One region of the Streptomyces sp. NPDC058051 genome, then DNA from elsewhere that is predicted to be linked to it. Evidence: riboswitches for the same ligand, from Rfam matches in the RefSeq annotation. Region 1 holds a riboswitch; each other region holds the start of a gene.
What was found. A riboswitch is a leader RNA that binds a small molecule or an ion and turns the genes downstream of it on or off. The one in region 1 is predicted to bind cobalamin.
Positions count from the first base shown of each region.

Region 2: linked by a shared signal. The riboswitch ahead of ACFVUT_RS06935 (ribonucleoside-diphosphate reductase subunit alpha) and the one ahead of ACFVUT_RS08285 (cobalamin biosynthesis protein) in region 1 are both predicted to bind cobalamin.
Region 3: linked by a shared signal. The riboswitch ahead of ACFVUT_RS25940 (prenyltransferase/squalene oxidase repeat-containing protein) and the one ahead of ACFVUT_RS08285 (cobalamin biosynthesis protein) in region 1 are both predicted to bind cobalamin.

Region 1 covers NZ_JBHVRW010000004.1:62,946-68,944, reverse strand. Annotated here, with positions in the region: gene cobN (cobaltochelatase subunit CobN) at 1-1,160, opposite strand, end outside; gene ACFVUT_RS08290 (cobyric acid synthase) at 1,157-2,674, opposite strand; gene ACFVUT_RS08285 (cobalamin biosynthesis protein) at 2,671-3,699, opposite strand; cobalamin riboswitch at 3,844-3,975, opposite strand; gene ACFVUT_RS08280 (hypothetical protein) at 4,183-4,413, opposite strand; gene ACFVUT_RS08275 (anion permease) at 4,449-5,714, opposite strand; gene ACFVUT_RS08270 (class II aldolase/adducin family protein) at 5,977-5,999, shown strand, end outside.
Region 2 covers NZ_JBHVRW010000003.1:289,089-295,087, reverse strand. Annotated here, with positions in the region: gene ACFVUT_RS06935 (ribonucleoside-diphosphate reductase subunit alpha) at 1-2,151, opposite strand, end outside; cobalamin riboswitch at 2,293-2,427, opposite strand; gene mctP (monocarboxylate uptake permease MctP) at 2,694-4,331, opposite strand; gene ACFVUT_RS06925 (DUF3311 domain-containing protein) at 4,328-4,582, opposite strand; gene ACFVUT_RS06920 (GntR family transcriptional regulator) at 4,841-5,605, opposite strand; gene ACFVUT_RS06915 (extracellular solute-binding protein) at 5,884-5,999, shown strand, end outside.
Region 3 covers NZ_JBHVRW010000018.1:116,428-122,426, forward strand. Annotated here, with positions in the region: gene ACFVUT_RS25935 (SCO2322 family protein) at 1-665, opposite strand, end outside; gene ACFVUT_RS25940 (prenyltransferase/squalene oxidase repeat-containing protein) at 662-1,936, opposite strand; cobalamin riboswitch at 2,045-2,180, opposite strand; gene ACFVUT_RS25945 (MBL fold metallo-hydrolase) at 2,283-3,320, opposite strand; gene ACFVUT_RS25950 (aldehyde dehydrogenase) at 3,619-5,079, shown strand; gene ACFVUT_RS25955 (ferredoxin) at 5,079-5,312, shown strand; gene ACFVUT_RS25960 (PHB depolymerase family esterase) at 5,444-5,999, opposite strand, start outside.

The sequences.
Region 1 (5,999 bases):
ATGAGCTCGTCGCCGTTGTCCGGGTGCCCGTCGACCCCGTAACCGGCGTCGCGCAGGGCGTCCAGGACCCGCACCGCCGACACGGGCGTGTCCAGGCCCACCGCGTTGCCGACCCGGGAGTGCTTGGTCGGGTAGGCGGTGAAGACGAGCGCGATCTTCTTCTCGGCGTTCGGCTTGTGCGTGAGCACGGCGTGGCGCACCGCGATTCCGGCGACGCGCGCGGCACGTTCGGGGTCGGCGCGGTACACCGGTACGTCGTCGGGGCCCTGCTCCTTGAAGGAGAACGGGACGGTGATCAGCCGGCCGTCGAACTCGGGGATCGCGACCTGCATCGCCGCGTCCATGGGGGACAGCGCGGCGTCGGACGCCTCCCACGCGGCGCGTGAGGAGGTCAGGCACAGGCCCTGGAGCACCGGGACGTTCAGCTCGGCCAGCGCGCCGATGTCCCACGCCTCGTCGTCACCCCCCGCGGAGGCGTCCGACGCACGGGTGCCGCCCGCCGCGAGCACGGTGGCGACCAGGACGTCGGTCCGGCCGAGCAGTTCGTAGAGCCCGGCGTCCGCGCCGCGCAGCGAACCGCAGTACACCGGCAGGGCGTTGGCGCCACGCGCCTCGACGGCGTCGCACAGGACGTCGACGAACGAGGTGTTCCCGGACAGCTGGTGGGCCCGGTAGAAGAGCACGCCGACGGTCGGGCGGCCCTCGGTGAACGCGCGGTCGCCGTGCAGGCCCCACTCGGGCATCTTCTGCGGCTCGGCGAAGCCGTGGCCGGTCAGCAGGACGGTGTCGGAGAGGAAGCGCGCCAGCTCCACGAGGTTGCCGGGGCCGCCCTCCACGAGGTAGCGCAACGCCTCGGCGACGACCCCGGCGGGTACGGACGACTCGGCCATCAGCTCCGCGTCGGGCACGGCCTCGCCGCCCAGCAGCACGGTGGGGATGCCGGACGCCTTGAGGACGGCCAGCCCCTCCTCCCAGGCGCGCTTGCCGCCCAGGAGGCGGACGACGGCGACGGAGGAGCCCTCGATCAGCGCGGGGAGTTCCTCGCGCGCGTCGACGCGGGTGGGGTTGCCGATCCGGTACGGCGCGCCACTGGCGCGCGCGGCGAGGAGGTCCGTGTCGGCGGTCGACAGCAACAGCACGGTGCTCGTAGGGGCGTTCATGCGTGTGCTCCAGGTGCTCCGGGGGCGATGAAGGGAAGTCCTGACGGCGCGCCCGACTCGATGAGCCGCAGCAGCGCGTCCGTGTCCGCGTGTTCTTCGATGAGGTCGCCGAGGCGGTCGAGCTGTTCCTCGCGCAGCGCGGCGAAGCTGGTGTCGGGGGCGGGGACGAAGCGCCGTCCGGCGGCCCGGGCGACCTCGGTCAGGAAGCGGCGGCGGAACGCGTCGCTCTCCAGCGAGCCGTGCCAGTGGGTGCCCCACACGGCGCCGACCCGGCAGCCGTCGAGGAAGGGTTCCCCGCCGCGTACGTCCGCGACGCCGTGGTGGATCTCGTAGCCCTCGACCGGGGCGCCGAGCGCTTCGCCCACGGGGCGGGCGAGGGTCTTCTCCCGGTCGAAGCGGACGCGTACGGGCAGCAGGCCGAGACCGTCGACGTGCCCGGCCCTCGACTCGACCTCGTCCTCGATGTGTTCGCCGAGGATCTGGAAACCACCGCAGACGCCGAGGACCGGCCGGCCCTCGGCGGCGCGCCGCACCAGGGCGTCGGCGAGGCCGCGCTCGCGCAGCCAGGCCAGTGCCTTCACGGTGCCGCGGGTGCCCGGCACGACGACGAGGTCGGCGTCGGCCAGCTCCTCCGCGCGGTCCACGAACCGGACGACGACGCCCGGTTCGGCGGCCAGCGCGTCCACGTCGGTGAAGTTCGACATCAGGGGAACGGCACACACCGCGACGCGCAGCACGTCCTCGCCGTGCGGCGGTGCGACGACCGATTCGCGTACGGCCCCGCGCATCGAGACCCGCAGACCGTCCTCCTCGTCGATCCCGAGGCCGTGGGCGAAGGGCAGCACCCCGTACGTCCGCCGCCCGGTGATCCCGCGCAGCATCTCCAGGCCGGGTTCCAGCAGCGAGACGTCGCCGCGGAACTTGTTGACGAGGTAGCCGGCGATCAGCGCCTGGTCCTCGGCGTCGAGCAGCGCCGTCGTACCGAAGAACGAGGCGAAGACGCCGCCGCGGTCGATGTCGCCGACGACCACCACGGGGAAGCGCGCCGCCCGTGCGATGCCCATGTTCACGATGTCCGTGCGCCGCAGGTTGATCTCGGCCGGGCTGCCCGCGCCCTCGCAGATCACCGCGTCGTACGTGGCCCGAAGCCGCTCCAGGCAGTCCACGACCGTGCCGAGGAGCGCCTCCTGCCTGCCGCCGTGGTAGCCGCGCGCGCTCATCTCGCCCACCGGTCTGCCCATCAGCACGACCTGGCTGGAGCGGTCGCCACCGGGCTTGAGCAGCACCGGGTTCATCAGCGCGGTCGGCTCGACCCGGGCGGCCTGGGCCTGCATCGCCTGGGCGCGCCCGATCTCGGCACCCTCGCGGGTGACGAACGAGTTCAGCGACATGTTCTGCGCCTTGAAGGGCGCCACTTTCACGCCCCGGCGTACGAGCCAGCGGCAGATGCCCGCCGTGACGACGCTCTTGCCGGCGTCCGAGGTGGTTCCGGCGACCAGCAGCCCGCCGCTCATGTCCGTCTCCGTCCTGCGGTCCGTCGTCCCGCGGCCCGAAGGGCTTCGGCGGGCAGGCCCGCGTTCCGTCGTCCCGCGATGCGCCGTGCGGCGAGGCCGGCACCCAGTCGCCCCACCACACACACGCCGAGGGCGAGCACGCTCACCCGGCGCGAGAGCCGCACCGCGCGTTCGATGTCCTCGGTCTCCACCGCCCGGCCCGTCTCCCCGTTGAGGACGGGGCGGTGCTCGATCCGGCCTCCGTAGGCGAGGGTTCCGCCGAGCCGTACGCCGAGCGCGCCCGCGAACGACGCCTCCACCGGTCCCGCGTTGGGACTCGGGTGCTTGGCCGCGTCGGCCCGCCAGGCCCGCACCGCGCCCCGTGGCCGCCCGCCGGCGGCCACGGCCAGCAGGGCGGTGAGCCGGGCACCGGGCCAGCCCGCGAGGTCGTCGAGGCGGGCCGAGGCCCAGCCGTAGCGCCGGTGGCGGGGCGACTTGTGGCCGACCATGGCGTCGAGGGTGTTGGCGGCCCGGAAGCCGACGAGTCCGGGCACGCCGGCCAGCGCGCCCCACACCAGGGCGCCGACCACGGCGTCCGAGGTGTTCTCGGCCACGGACTCCACCACGGCGCGGGCGATCTGCGGTCCGTCGAGGGACTGCGGGTCGCGCCCGCACAGGTGCGGCAGGCGCTCGCGGGCCGACGCGAGGTCATCGGCGGCCAGCGCGGCCCCGATCGTGCGGGCCTCACGCCCCAGGGAGGTACCACCGACGACGGACCAGGTGGCGGCCGCGGTCAGGGCGACCGAGGCGGCGGGATGACGGCGCAGGGCACGGGTGACCAGCACGGCACTCCCCGCGGCGCCTCCGGCGCAGACGAGCGTGTGCAGCGCGCCCCACCCGCGGTGGTCGCGCCAGAGACGGTGCTCGACGCCCGCCGCGGCCCGCCCGAAGGCGGCGACCGGGTGTCCCCTGCGGGGATCACCGAACAGCAGGTCGCCGATCAGACCGGCCGTGGCGCCGTACGCGAAAACGCGATCGGCACGCATGGCTCAACCGGCGCTCACGCCTCGAAGGGTCCTCGTACAGGCGGCTCTCGTCGAGAGCATCGAAGCAACGGACGCACGGCAGCCAGGCATGGCGATATGTCCTCACTCAGGGTCCGCGCCCTGGATCGACGTGACGGGCGACGAGAGTCTCCTGGCTCCCGGATCCGCAGTTCCCCCGGCCTTCCAGCCCGCTCGCGCGTGCCGTGACTTCCGGTGTGGGGGACTGCTCCCCGGTGACAGTGGCGGGACCGCGCCGGATTCGCACCGGCTTCCTCTGCTGTCGCCGTAATTGGCTCCGGCAGTCCACCACGCTCCGCGAACGTCCGTCAACTTGCCGTTGACCTGCGGCGGTGCGGTGTGCTGTGCCCCACATCGGGCCGGAGCCACAACGCCGAAGGGCCGGACCCATGCCGAAGGACCGGACCCATGTCGTGGGTCCGGCCCGTCGGGAGCGTGCGGAGAAGGGGGATGCCTTGACGGAGGTCAGGCGACGATCAGATAGATCCCGTACGCGACCGCCGTCGCGCACAGCGCGAAGCAGACGTACGCGCCCGCGCGGGCCAGCAGCAGCGAGCCGCCGGAGCCGCCCTGCGCCGCCGGTTCGGGCTGCTTGGAGAGACCGACGATGCCCAGGGTGAAGAGACCCACCAGCGCGACGGTGACGACGAGGGAGACGCCGAAGACGGAGCCGAGGGCTGCCCAGTCGATTTTCATGCTGATTCCTTAGCCGGTCTGCCGGGGCGGCCGACCTAGACGGTGGCGGGTCGCGCCGGGTCCTGGGAGGTCGCGGCCGGAGCCGGAATGGTGGTCTTGAGATCCTGGGCGGCCGCCTGGGCGCCGGTGGGCGGCGGGCTGACGGCGGCGATGGCCGTGGTGACGACGCCCGCGGGTTCGGCTCCGTCGGCGGCGGGTGCGACGTCGCCGTGGCCGACCGGCTTGCGACGCGACACGAGCCATATCGCCCCGGAGCCCGCGAGCAGCAGCGCCGCGACGACGACGACACCCCACGTGCCCTGCTTGGTGAGGAACTCGGCACCGGCGCCGACCAGTCCCGCGGCCGGCAGGGTCAGACCCCAGGCGACGAACATCCGGGTGGCGGTGGACCAGCGGACCACGCCGCCCCGGCGGCCGAGCCCCGCGCCCATCACGGCACCGGAGCAGGACTGCGTGGTGGAGAGCGAGAAGCCGAGGTGCGAGGAGGCCAGGATGACCGTGGCCGCGCTGGTCTGGGCGGCGAAGCCCTGCGGCGGTTTGAGGTCGGTGAGGCCGCTGCCCATGGTGCGGATGATGCGCCAGCCGCCCAGGTAGGTGCCGAGCGCGATGGCCGTACCGGCCGCGACGATGACCCAGACCGGCGGGTTGGAGCCGGGGTGCAGGACGCCGCCGGTGACCAGGGCCAGGGTGATGATGCCCATGGTCTTCTGCGCGTCGTTGGTGCCGTGGGCGAGGGAGACCAGTCCGGCCGAGGCGATCTGACCGGCGCGGTAGCCCTTGGCGGTGGCCTTCTCCTGGGCGTCGTTGCGGATCTTCCCGCCGATCCGGTACGTCAGCCTGGTCGCCAGCAGCGCGGCCAGACCGGCGACGATCGGCGCGGCGAGCGCCGGGAGCAGCACCTTGGTGACGACGGTGCCGCCGTTGACGGAGGACCAGCCCGCCGACATCACCGCGGCGCCGATCAGGCCGCCGAACAGGGCGTGCGAGGAACTGGACGGAAGGCCGACCAGCCAGGTCAGCAGATTCCACAGGATGGCGCCGACGAGTGCCGCGAAGATCACTTCTGTCCGCAGCCCGTTCTCGTTGACGATCCCGCCGGAGATCGTCTTGGCGACCTCCACCGAGAGGAACGCGCCGACGAGGTTGAGAACGGCGGACATGGCCACCGCTGTCTTCGGTTTGAGTGCGCCGGTCGAGATGGTGGTCGCCATCGCGTTGGCGGTGTCATGGAAACCGTTCGTGAAATCGAACACTAGAGCTGTCACGATCACAATCGCGAGAAGCAGCGTGATGTGTTCCATTTACCCAGGCAATCGTTCGACGTCATTGGCAAGTGGACCGTAGGCAACCTGAGTGAACGGAAGATGAACTGGGAAGGGCGCTGTGGTGTCTCCTGTCGGGACCGGATTCCTCTTCCTGATCTCCGCGGCGCGGCGCGGTCCGCGCACGGAGCCCCACCGGGCCCGATCCACCCCCTGGCGCACCTTTTGTGAACGTCACCGGGTTGTGACCTTCCCGGCCGATCGCATGCCCGTTCGCCTCCCGGGCTGACAGGATCCTCGTATGAGTGATGACCGAGGGGACGC
Region 2 (5,999 bases), on a different contig from region 1:
GAACGGCGTACGGGCCGCCGCCATGTCGATCAGACCGCGCTGGGGGATCTCCCACGCCGTGCGGTACAGCGCCCGCACGTCCTCGGGGATCCAGGCGAAGCCCTGGACGGAGCCGCTCGCCTCGCGCAGCGCCTCACGCGTCCGCGCGTCCCACACGCCCAGCTGCTTCAGCTCCTTCACCAGATATGCGTTGACCTGGAGGAACTCACCGCTGAGCGTCTCGCGCTTGAAGAGGTTGGACACCTGCGGTTCGACGCACTCGTACACACCCGCGATCGAGGCGATCGTCGCTGTCGGCGCGATGGCGAGCAGCAGCGAGTTGCGCATCCCGATCCTCGCGATCCGGGCACGCAGCGCGTCCCACCGCTCCGGCCAGTTCGGCTCGGTGTCGTAGTGGTCGGGGTGCAGCACACCGCGGGCGGCGCGCGTCTCGGACCAGGCGGGCAGCGGACCGGACCGCTCGGCCAGCTCGCAGGACGCCTCGTAGGCGGCGAGCATGATCCGTTCGGAGATCTTCGTGGAGAGCGCGCGGGCCTCGGGGGAGTCGAACGGCAGGCGGAGCTGGAAGAAGACGTCCTGCAGGCCCATCGCGCCCAGGCCGACGGGGCGCCACCGGGCGTTCGAGCGGCCGGCCTGCTCCGTCGGGTAGAAGTTGATGTCGACGACGCGGTCGAGGAAGGTCACGGCGGTGCGGACGGTGGCGTCCAGCCGCTCCCAGTCGAGCGAGCCGCCGGCGACGAACGCGCCGAGGTTGACGGAACCCAGGTTGCAGACGGCCGTCTCGCCGTCGTCGGTGACTTCGAGGATCTCGGTGCACAGGTTCGACGAGTGGACGACGCGGCCCGGCTCGGCGGTCTGGTTCGCGGTCCGGTTGGAGGCGTCCTTGAAGGTCATCCAGCCCTGACCGGTCTGCGCGAGGGTGCGCATCATGCGGCCGTACAGCTCACGGGCGGGCAGCGACTTGAGGGCCAGCCCCTCGGCCTCGGCGGCCCGGTACGCGGTGTCGAACGCGTCTCCCCACAGGTCGACCAGTTCGGGCACATCGGCGGGCGAGAACAGCGACCAGTCGCCGTCCGCGTCGACCCGGCGCATGAACTCGTCCGGGATCCAGTGCGCCAGGTTGAGATTGTGCGTACGCCGCTGGTCCTCACCCGTGTTGTCGCGCAGCTCCAGGAACTCCTCGATGTCCGCGTGCCAGGTCTCCAGGTAGACGGCGGCGGCGCCCTTGCGGCGGCCACCCTGGTTGACGGCGGCCACGGAGGCGTCGAGCGTCTTCAGGAACGGCACGATGCCGTTGGAGTGCCCGTTGGTGCCGCGGATCAGCGAACCGCGGGCGCGGATCCGGGAGTACGAGAGGCCGATACCGCCCGCGTGCTTCGAGAGCCGCGCCACCTGGTGGTAACGGTCGTAGATCGAGTCGAGTTCGTCGAGCGGGGAGTCCAGCAGGTAGCAGGAGGACATCTGCGGGTGCCGGGTGCCGGAGTTGAACAGGGTCGGGGAGGACGGCAGGTAGTCGAGCCGGCTCATCAGCCCGTACAGCGACGCGACGTCGTCCAGGGCCTGCTCCGACTCGTTCTCGGCGAGCCCGGAGGCGACGCGCAGCATGAAGTGCTGCGGCGTCTCGACGACCTGGCGGGTGTGCGGGTGGCGCAGCAGATAGCGGCTGTACAGGGTCCGCAGCCCGAAGTAGCCGAACCGGTCGTCGGCGCCGTCGGCGAGCGAACGCTCCACCAGGGCGTCGAGCGCGGCAGCGTGCCGTGCGACGAACGCGGCGGTACGGTCCGCGATCAGGCCCTGGCGGTGCCCGACGGCGACGGAGGCGGAGAAGGAGACCGCGCCCTGGCCGGACGCCTCGTCCGCGATGGTGCGGGTCAACAGCCTGGCGGCGAGCCGGGAGTAGGCGGGGTCCTCGGAGATCAGCCCCGCGGCGGACTCCGTGGCCAGCGAGCGCAACTCGGCCTCGTCCGACCGGGCGTTGCGGCCGCGCAGCGCGGCGGCGGCGACGCGGCCGGGGTCGGTGTCGGGCAGATCGGCGGTGAGGTCCGTCAGGGTCCGCAGCAGCGCGGTCCCCGGACCGTCGTGTGCGGTTGCCTCGGACTCGGCCGCTTCGGACACGGCGACTGAAGCCGGATCGGCTGGCGCGATGGTCACGTGGTGCTCTCCCTCGCTCGGCTCGGGGCCGGCGGGGGAACGGGGTCGCCGGGACGGCGGCAGGCCCGGTTCGGGGCAGCACTCCGTCACGGCGTCCGCCGGCCCATCCGCGAGGCCCGGACGTCTGGCATCCGGTTCGGTCGAGCCGGATGCGCCGTCGGCAGGTCCTCGGACTTCCTGAGGGTGCGCAAAAGCACACCGGGTACACCGTTGCGGGACAGTTCCGGATTCGCACCGGATTCCCCTGCGGCGACAGCGAGCATGAGCATACATGTGGGGGCCGCTGGATGGAGCAGCCCCCACATGTTGTGTCACGTCATCCGGGATGGGGCGGCAGGCAGGGCCGGTGGAACGAGCCGTGCGACCGGATGGGGCGGCAGGCAGGGGCGGTGGAACGAGCCGTGCGACCGGATGGGGCGGCAGGAAGGGCCGGTGGAACGAGCCGTGCACCCTCCCGGATGTCCCCGGATACGACGGACGGCCCGTCGCGCCCCCTGTGGGAGGGGTGCGACGGGCCGTCGACGCGGTCCGGGTGGCGGCTGTCAGTGGCCGCTGCCCGGAGCTCCTGCCGTGGCCGGCGGGAGCTCCACCTGGACGCCCTTGTCGCCCGCGTCGGCCGTGTAGTCGGCCGGGGAGGTCTCGTCCACCCCGGCGGGCGCCTTCAGGGCGTTCAGGACGAAGGTGAGGGCCACCGTCACCACCACGTTCAGTACGAACGCGGTCAGGCCGATGTAGCCGATCTCGTCGATGCCCGGGATCTTCTTCGACGAGCCGCCGAAATGCTCCTGGGTCGGACTATGGATGCCGTACGCGGCCACCGTCCCGTACACCATGCCGACCGCCCAGCCCGCGAGCAGTGCCCAGCGGTGGAACCAGCGGGTGAACAGGCCGCCGACCAGGGCCGGCATCGTCTGGAGGATCCAGATCCCGCCGAGCAGCTGGAAGTTGATCGCGACCGTCTTGTCCATGGTGAGGACGAAGGCGAGCGCGCCCACCTTCACCAGCAGCGACACCAGCTTGGAGACCTTGGTCTCCTGCTCCGGGGTCGCGTCCGGCTTCAGGAAGTCCTTGTAGATGTTGCGGGTGAAGAGATTCGCCGCGGCGATCGACATGATCGCCGCGGGCACCAGCGCGCCGATGCCGATGGCCGCGAACGCGACGCCCGCGAACCAGTCCGGGAACATGGTCTCGAACAGCTGCGGAATGGCCAACTGCCCGTTCTCCACCTTGATTCCGGCGGCGATCGCCATGAACCCGAGCAGGGCCAGCAGGCCGAGCATCAGCGAGTACAGCGGCAGGATCGTGGTGTTGCGCCGGATCACGTTGCGGCTACGGCTGGAGAGCGTCGCCGTGATCGAGTGCGGATACATGAAGAGGGCCAGGGCCGAACCCAACGCCAGGGTGGCGTAACCCCATTGGCCCGCCTCGCCCGGTGCGAGGGCACCGCGTGGCGCGCCGGTGTCCGGATTCTTCTGCGCGAACGCCTCGCCGGCCTTGGCGAAGATGTCGTCGAAGCCACCGAGCTTGATCGGGATGTAGATGATCGCCACCGTGATGACCAGGTAGATCAGTCCGTCCTTGACGAACGCGATCAGCGCGGGTGCCCGCAGCCCGGACGAGTAGGTGTACGCGGCGAGCACCGCGAACGCGATCAGCAGCGGCAGGTCCTTGATGAACCAGTGGGTGTTCTCGCCACCGCCGACGCCCATCACGTCCAGCACCGCCTGGATGCCGACGAGTTGGAGCGCGATGTACGGCATCGTGGCGAGGATGCCGGTGATGGCGACCGCCAGCGAGAGCCCCTTCGAACCGAAGCGCCCCCGGACGAAGTCCGAGGTGGTCACGTACCCGTGCTTGTGCGAGACCGACCACAGCCGCGGCAGGAAGGTGAAGATCAGCGGGTACACGAGGATCGTGTAGGGCACCGCGAAGAAGCCGGCCGCGCCCGCCGCGTAGATCGCCGCGGGAACGGCGACGAAGGTATACGCGGTGTACAGGTCGCCGCCGAGCAGGAACCAGGTGACCCAGGTTCCGAACGACCGTCCGCCCAGGCCCCATTCGTCGAGGCTCGCCTCGTTCTCGGCCTTCCGCCAGCGCGCCGCCAGGAAGCCCATGACCGTGACGGCCACGAAGAAGAAGATGAAGACGCCGAGAGCGACGCCGTTCACGCCGTCCTTCATGCCGACGCACCCCCCTTGCGGGCGCGCTGGTCACGCTGCCACAGCTTGTACGCGGTCATCGTGAGTGCGGTGGAGATCAGCACCCAGAGCATCTGGTACCAGTAGAAGAAAGGGATTCCGATGAAGGTCGGATCCACCTTGGCGTAGGAACTCACCCAGAGCATCGCCACGAACGGCGCGACGAGGCAGAGGGCGATGACGACGCGCACGGGCGTGATGACGGGTGGTTTTCCTTCTGGATCTGCCGGCATACGGTGACTCCGTCCCCTCGCTGATCACCTGGTGTAATGCGCAGGAAATCTAGGGGAGGTTCCCGTTCAGCGTCACCCCCTGTCCGTATTGCGTTCCGGAAACGGTCCTGTGGTGGGTGCGTATGTTCGGAATGTCGTCAGCCGTGCGGACTCCGGTCCGTACCGGGGCATGCGAACGGCCCCCGTGGGGAAGATCCCACGAGGGCCGCGACGGTCGTGCGGAGAGGGGCCGGGCAGGGCCGGCCGCCGCGCCGTGGCTCAGTCCGTCGGCCGCTTCAGGCGTGCCACGAACTTGTACCGGTCGCCCCGGTAGACCGACCGCACCCACTCCACCGGCTCGCCCCGCCCGTCGAGCGAGTGCCGGGACAGCATCAGCATCGGCAGGCCCACATCCGTACCGAGCAGAGCGGCCTCGCGCGGGGTGGCGAGCGAGGTCTCGATGGTCTCCTCGGCCTCGGCCAGCCGGACGTCGTACACCTCCGCCAGGGCGGTGTAGAGCGAGGTGTACTTCACCAGCGACCGGCGCAGCGCCGGGAAGCGTTTGGCCGAAAGGTGCGTGGTCTCGATCGCCATCGGCTCCCCGCTGGCGAGCCGCAGCCGCTCGATCCGCAGCACCCGCCCGCCGGCCGTGATGTCGAGCAGCCCGGCGAGGGTGTCGTCCGCCGTGACGTAACCGATGTCCAGCAACTGGGACGTCGGTTCCAGTCCCTGGGCGCGCATGTCCTCGGTGTACGAGGTCAGTTGCAGGGCCTGCGAGACCTTCGGCTTGGCGACGAAGGTGCCCTTGCCCTGGATGCGCTCCAGCCGGCCCTCGACGACCAGCTCCTGGAGCGCCTGGCGCACGGTCGTGCGCGAGGTGTCGAAATCGGCGGCCAGGGTCCGCTCGGGCGGCACCGGGGTGCCCGGGGGCATGGTGTCCGTCATGTCGAGGAGGTGCCGCTTCAGCCGGTAGTACTTCGGGACGCGCGCCGTCCGCGTGGCCGTGCCCGACTCGTTCCCCGTGCTGCCCCCGTCGGCGCTCATGGCCCGCCTTCCCGACGCTTGCGTTGCTGCCGTCACCGGCTCCTCCGTCTGTCGCGTTCACATGGTGGCACGGTCCGGCCACGGCTCGTCGCCCTCCCTTAGGTGTCGGTCCTATAACGGACGCGAGTGCACTTCTTATACACCCTTGACACCCCTAAAGGTCTAGGCCAAGCTCCCGGTACTGGTCTAAACCATTAAAGACCAGGTCCAGCCCCAGCAGTACTCGTCGAATGTCTTCGCGGTGGGCGGGGTTGCAGTATCCCTGAGGAGGGTTTGGCGTGAAGCGCAAGCTCATCGCGGCGGTCGGCGTCGCGGGCATGATGATCGGCCTTGCGGCGTGCGGGTCGGACGACGGCGGCAGCGACAGTAGCAAGAAGACGGGTCCGGACAGCTA
Region 3 (5,999 bases), on a different contig from region 1:
GCGGCGATGCCGAGGAGGAGAACGGCGCCGACCCCGACCAGCACTCCGGCGGACGGTCCGCCGCCCGAGCTGTCCGAGCTGTCCGAGGCGGCGGAGGCGTCCGAGGAGTCCGAGGCTGCCGGGGGCGCGGACGCGGCGGGCGCCTGCCCGCCGTCCCCCGAGACCTGCTCGCCGCAGCCCGAGGCCGGGTAGCCGGATATGGCGCAGAGGAGGGCGTCGCTGCTGTAGCGCAGCGGCTTGGCCACCGACGCGAGCGCTTCCGCGGTGCTCGCGTCCGGGGCGACCCGCGCGCACGCGGTGCGCAGCGCGGGCGGAGTCTCGCCGGCCGGGGCGTCCGCCGCGGTGCCCGGGTCGATGACCAGCGCGACCCGCTTGGTGCCGTCCTCGGCCGGGGTGTCCGCGCAGATCTCCGCGAAGTCCGGGGAGCTGCGCGGATTCGCGGAATCCTGGGAGTCCTCGCTCACCGAGAACCGGAAGCCCTGCACCGCGCCGTCGTCCGGCCGGACCAGGGACGGGCCCTGCGTGGCGTACGTCCAGTCCGTGCCGGAGCCCTCCCAGAACGACCAGTACCGGTACCCGGCCGCCTGGGCCGTCCCCGTGCCGAGCACGGCCAGGACGGCGCCGAGGACCACCAGGAGAGCGGCGGCCCTTCCTGCCCGCCTCACAGCTGCTGGCTCTTCCGGCGGCCGCTGATCAGGAAACCGGCGCCCGCGCCGACGACGAGGCCGATACCGACGTACCACCACACGCCGCCGATCACATCGTCCCCGCTGTGGACCTGGTCCTTCTCGGTGGGCACGTAGCCGGTGTCGGCGGACGGGTCGGGTGTGGTGACGGCCGCGGGGACGGGACCGGTCGCGTTCAGCCGGTCGACGAGGTTCACGCCACCGAAGTCGCGGGCGTCGGCACCGGCCGCGTGTGCGGCCAGGACCAGTTGCGCGTAGGCGGCGGGACCGTTCTCCTCCGCCCAGGACCCGGAGTTCTTCTTCAGCCAGGCCACGGCCCCGGCGGCCTTGTCCTGGTGGCCCGCCGCGGACAGGGCGACGACCGCGTCCGCGGTGTTGCCGAAGTCGGGCTGCGGGGTGGAGTCGTCGGCGCCGGGCATCGGTGCCAGGTCCAGATGGCCGTTCGCGGCGAGGGCGTTCGCGAGGTAGTGGGCGCCGTTCTGGGCGGCCTGCTCGGGCGTGAGGCCGGTGCCCGGGTGGCAGGTGGGCGCCTTGGTCGCGGCGTTGTCCCCGACGGCCAGGGCCTTGCCCATGGTGCCGAGCACGGCGGCGGCGGTGGCGTCCGCGTTGGCCGCGAGCTTGCCGGCCTTGTCGGGCTGGTAGGCGAAGGCGCCGCCGTCCTTGCCGCCGCACGGGATCGCGAGCGCGAGCAGCGGGGCGTAGGGCGTCTTGCCGCCGTGCGTCGTGATGTCCCCGAGCCGCTGCCCCTGCCGGGCGAGGGCGCCGATCACCAGCGAGGTGGAGTTGGCGTCACTGGGCGCGCCCGCGGTGTAGCCCCAGCCGCCGTCCTCGTTCTGTACGGCCTTCAGCCGGCGCACCGAGTCGTTCACGGTCTCCCGGTGGCCGCCCACCTCGACGAGCGCCTGGACGGCGACCGCGGTGGCATTGGTGTCCAGCACCGTCTTCCCGGTGCACGGCTGGGAGACGTCCGGCCGGTACGAGGCGTACGCGCCGTCGGCGCACTGCTGGGCGATCAGCCAGTCCACCGACTTCGTCGCGGGCGTGACGCCCTCGATCCGCTGGGCGAGGAGGGCCAGTGACTGCCGCCAGACGCCGTCGTACGTGGGGTCCTTCGTGCCGTACAGCCCGGAGGGCGACGCGGCGGACGGCGAGGGCGACGGGGACGGTGCCGCGACCGCGGCCGGAGCAGTGGCCGCACAGAGCACGGTGGCGGTGGCGGCGAGCGCTGCTGCGCTGCGGCGTACGGTCATGGCGGGCGGGGCCTCTCCTGCGCGGGGAACCGGGCACAGGCACGCTCACGCACCAGGCTCCGGCTCCGTATACCTCGACGGTGCCGACCACCGGGGTTCCGGTGGTGCGAGCCGGTCACAACCGCAGGCAGGGCATTCCGACTCACCGTCTGCGACGACGGCTCACGGCTGCGTGGTCAGTGCCGGATTCGCACCGGCTTCCCCCTGGACGGGCATGATGACGACCCGCACACTCTACCGGTCGGGGCCGGAGCGCCCGGGTGGAGGCGGTCACACCCCCGACCCCGGTGCCCCGCCGGTGGTCCGTCACGCCGCGATGTACGTCACCGGGTCGTTCGGTGGTCCGTCACGCCGCGATGTACGTCACCGGGTCGCTCCCCGCCACCGCCTCCGCGCGGCCCAGCTTCACCAGCCGCCGCAGATGCGCCTCGGCCTCCGAGACGGCGATGTTCCGCGAGCCGTGCGGGATCTGCGCCCAGGGCCGGTTCCACTCCATCCGCTCGGCCAGCTCCCACGGCGTCAGGGGGGTGACCAGCAGTCCGAGCAGCCCGGTCAGCCGCTCCTCGTGGTGGTGCAGCAGTTCCCGCACGCGCCCCGCGGCATCCGTGAACGCGTACTGGTGGGCGGGCAGCACCTCGGCGGCCCCGAGCCGCCCGACGCGCTCCAGGGAATCGAGGTAGTCGCCGAGCGGATCGGTGACCGTGGCGTCGTCGGGGTCTTCGTAGAGACCGATGTGCGGGCTGATTCCGGGCAGCAGGTGATCGCCGGAGAAGAGCCGGCCCCGGCCGGGAAGATCTCCCGGATGCTCCTCCTCCAGGTGGAGGCAGACGTGGCCGGGCGTGTGCCCCGGCGTCCAGACGGCCCGCAGCGCGCGCCCCGCCAGATCGAGCAGCTCACCGGGGACGATCTCCCGGTCCGGAACCGCGGCCCGCAGCCCGGGCAGGGTGCGCATCCGGCCGCCGGCCATGGCCGCCCGCAACGGCGCGAGATGCTCCTCGGGCGCACCGACCGCGGTGAGCTTCGCCGCGAGGTACGCCGACCAGGTGTCCGGCCGGGACTCGTGGGTCCGGCGCACGATCGCGGTGTCGGCGGCGTGCATGGCGATCCAGGCCCCGGACGCCTCGCGCACCTGCCCGGACAGGCCGTGGTGGTCGGGGTGGTGGTGGGTGATGACCACACCGTGGATGTCGCCGACCCCCGTACCGACGGCGGTGAGCCCGGCGGTGAGCGTGTCCCACGCCTCCGGATCGTCCCAGCCCGTGTCGATCAGGACCGGGCCGCGACCGGTGTCGAGTACGTGCACCAGGGTGTGCCCGAGCGGGTTGTCCGGGATGGGGACCTTGATGCTGTGCACGCCCCCGCCGTGATCGGTCACCTGCGTCATGGGCTCCCCCTCTCTCCGCGCGGCATCGCTCCGCACGACATCGCTCCGCGCGACCTGGTCGGCGTACCGGACGTACGGCTGTGCGGTGCACCGCGCCCACTGTAACGAGAACTTGTTCCAGTTGACCCCCCGGTCGGCCAACTGTTCGGCCCCGATGCCCTCGTGGCCGTCCGGCGGGTGGAACCGGTGTGTCGTCGGCGCGGGCGGGCCCGTCGCGGCCGTGGACTCCTGGAACTGGAACTGGTATCAGTTCTGACACGGAGTCAGGTAACGTGCCGGGTCGCGGGAGGCAGCAGCCATGACCGAGCTTGTCGAACACGGAAAACTGTTCATCGGCGGGGAGTTGGTCGATCCGCTGGGCCGGGACGTCATCGAGGTCGTGTCGCCCCACACCGAACAGGTGATCGGCCGGGTGCCGCACGCCTGCGCGGCGGACGTGGACCGGGCCGTCGCCGCCGCCCGGCGGGCCTTCGACGAGGGGCCCTGGCCACGGATGACCGTGGACGAGCGGATCGAGGTGATCACCCGGATCAAGGACGCGTTCGCCGTGCGGTACGAGGAGATCGCCCGGATCATCAGCTCGGAGAACGGCACCCCGTACACGTCCGGCGTGATGGTGCAGGCCCTCGCGGCGATGATGGTGTGGGACGCGGCGATCACCGTCGCCCGCGGTTTCCCGTACGAGGAGCGGCGCGACGGGGTGCTCGGGCCGCTGCTGGTGCGCCGGGAGCCCGTCGGGGTGGTCGCGGCCGTGGTGCCGTGGAACGTTCCGCAGTTCACCGCCGCCGCCAAGCTCGCGCCCGCGCTGCTGGCCGGCTGCTCCGCCGTCCTCAAGGTCTCGCCCGAATCCCCGCTCGACGCCTACGTCCTGGCGGAGATCGCCGCGGAGGCGGGGCTGCCGGAAGGGGTGTTGTCGATCCTGCCGGCCGACCGCGAGGTCAGCGAGTACCTGGTCGGGCATCCCGGCGTCGACAAGGTGTCGTTCACCGGGTCCGTCGCCGCGGGGCGACGGGTGATGGAGGTCGCCTCCCGCAACCTCACCCGGGTCACGCTGGAGCTGGGCGGCAAGTCCGCCGCCGTGATCCTCCCGGACGCCGATCTGGACACGGCCGTCGCGGGCATCGTCCCCTTCGCCTGGATGATCAACGGCCAGGCCTGCGTCGCCCAGACCCGCATCCTCGTGCCGCGCTCCCGCTACGACGAGATGGCCGAGGCGTTCGCCGCCGCCGCGGGTGCGCTGAAGGTCGGCGACCCGCTCGACCCCGCCACCGAACTCGGCCCGCTCGTCGCGCGGCGCCAGCAGCAGCGGTCGCTCGACTACATCCGGATCGGCCAGGACGAAGGCGCCAAGATCCTGACCGGCGGCGGCCGTCCGGCCTCCCAGGAACGGGGCTGGTACGTCGAGCCGACCCTCTTCGGTGACGTCGACAACTCCATGCGCATCGCCCGCGAGGAGATCTTCGGCCCCGTCATCTGCCTCCTGCCGTACGGCGACGAGGACGAGGCGGTACGCATCGCCAACGACTCCGACTACGGCCTCAGCGGCAGCGTCTGGACCGCCGACACCGCGCACGGCGTCGACATCGCCCGCCGGGTCAGGACGGGCACGTACAGCGTGAACACCTTCAGCCTCGACATGCTCGGCCCGTTCGGCGGCTACAAGAACTCGGGCCTGGGACGGGAGTTCGGCCCCGAGGGATACGCCGAGTACTTCGAGCACAAGATGATCCATCTGCCGGCCGGATACGAGGGGGCGTGATGGGGGACCGCTGGGCAGTGGAGGTCGACCGCCGCGTCTGCATCGGCTCCGGGATGTGCGTGAACCACGCACCGGGCGGATTCGCGCTGGACTCCGCCCGGCAGTCCCACCCGGCAGCCCCCGAGACCGACGCCAACGAGAAGGTCCTCGCCGCGGCCGAAGGGTGCCCCGTCGAGGCGATCACGATCACACTGACCGGCTCCGGGGAGGTCGTCTTCCCACCGGAGGAATAGGAGCGGGACCGGCGCGCGGACTGCGGCGCGTCCATCCGGGCACGCCCTGATTCTGCCGGATCCGGGGACGGGACGGGCTCCGGAAGGCGGCCGGGCGCGGTGTGCCCGGCCGCCTTCCGGGACGAGTGTGCTCAGGCCGCGCACCCCGTGTCGGCGAGCACGAAGTACCCCGTCGGCGACTCCTTCAGCGTGTGCGTGACGAAGACGTTGTACAGGCCCATGTTCTCGTCCGAGCCGTTGGCGTACACGTAGCCGCCCGTGGTGTGTGCCCGGCCCGCCGCCACGTGCGCGTAGTTCGTCGCCGTGAAGCACCGCGCGGGTGTGCCGCCGGACGTGGTCGCCGTCACCGGGGACGAGGCGGTGCCGGGCGTGCCCGATCCGTCGACCGCCGCCACCGTGTACCGGTAGGCACTGCCGGCGGTGAGGCCCGTGTCCGTGTACGTCGTGGAGGCGGGGGAGGCGACCTTCGTACCGTCGCGGTAGACGGCGTACGAGGCGGCGTCGGCGACCGCGTTCCACGACAGTGCGGCGCTGCTCGCCGTGACGCCCGTGACCTGAAGGCCGGAGGGGGCCGGGAGTTGCTCGCCCCCACCACCGGGTGCGCCCTGGTCCAGGCCCCAGAAGACGCCGGTGTAGTACGTCGAGCAGAGGGCGTTCAGGAAGTAGGCGGCCGTCGAGCCGCACTGC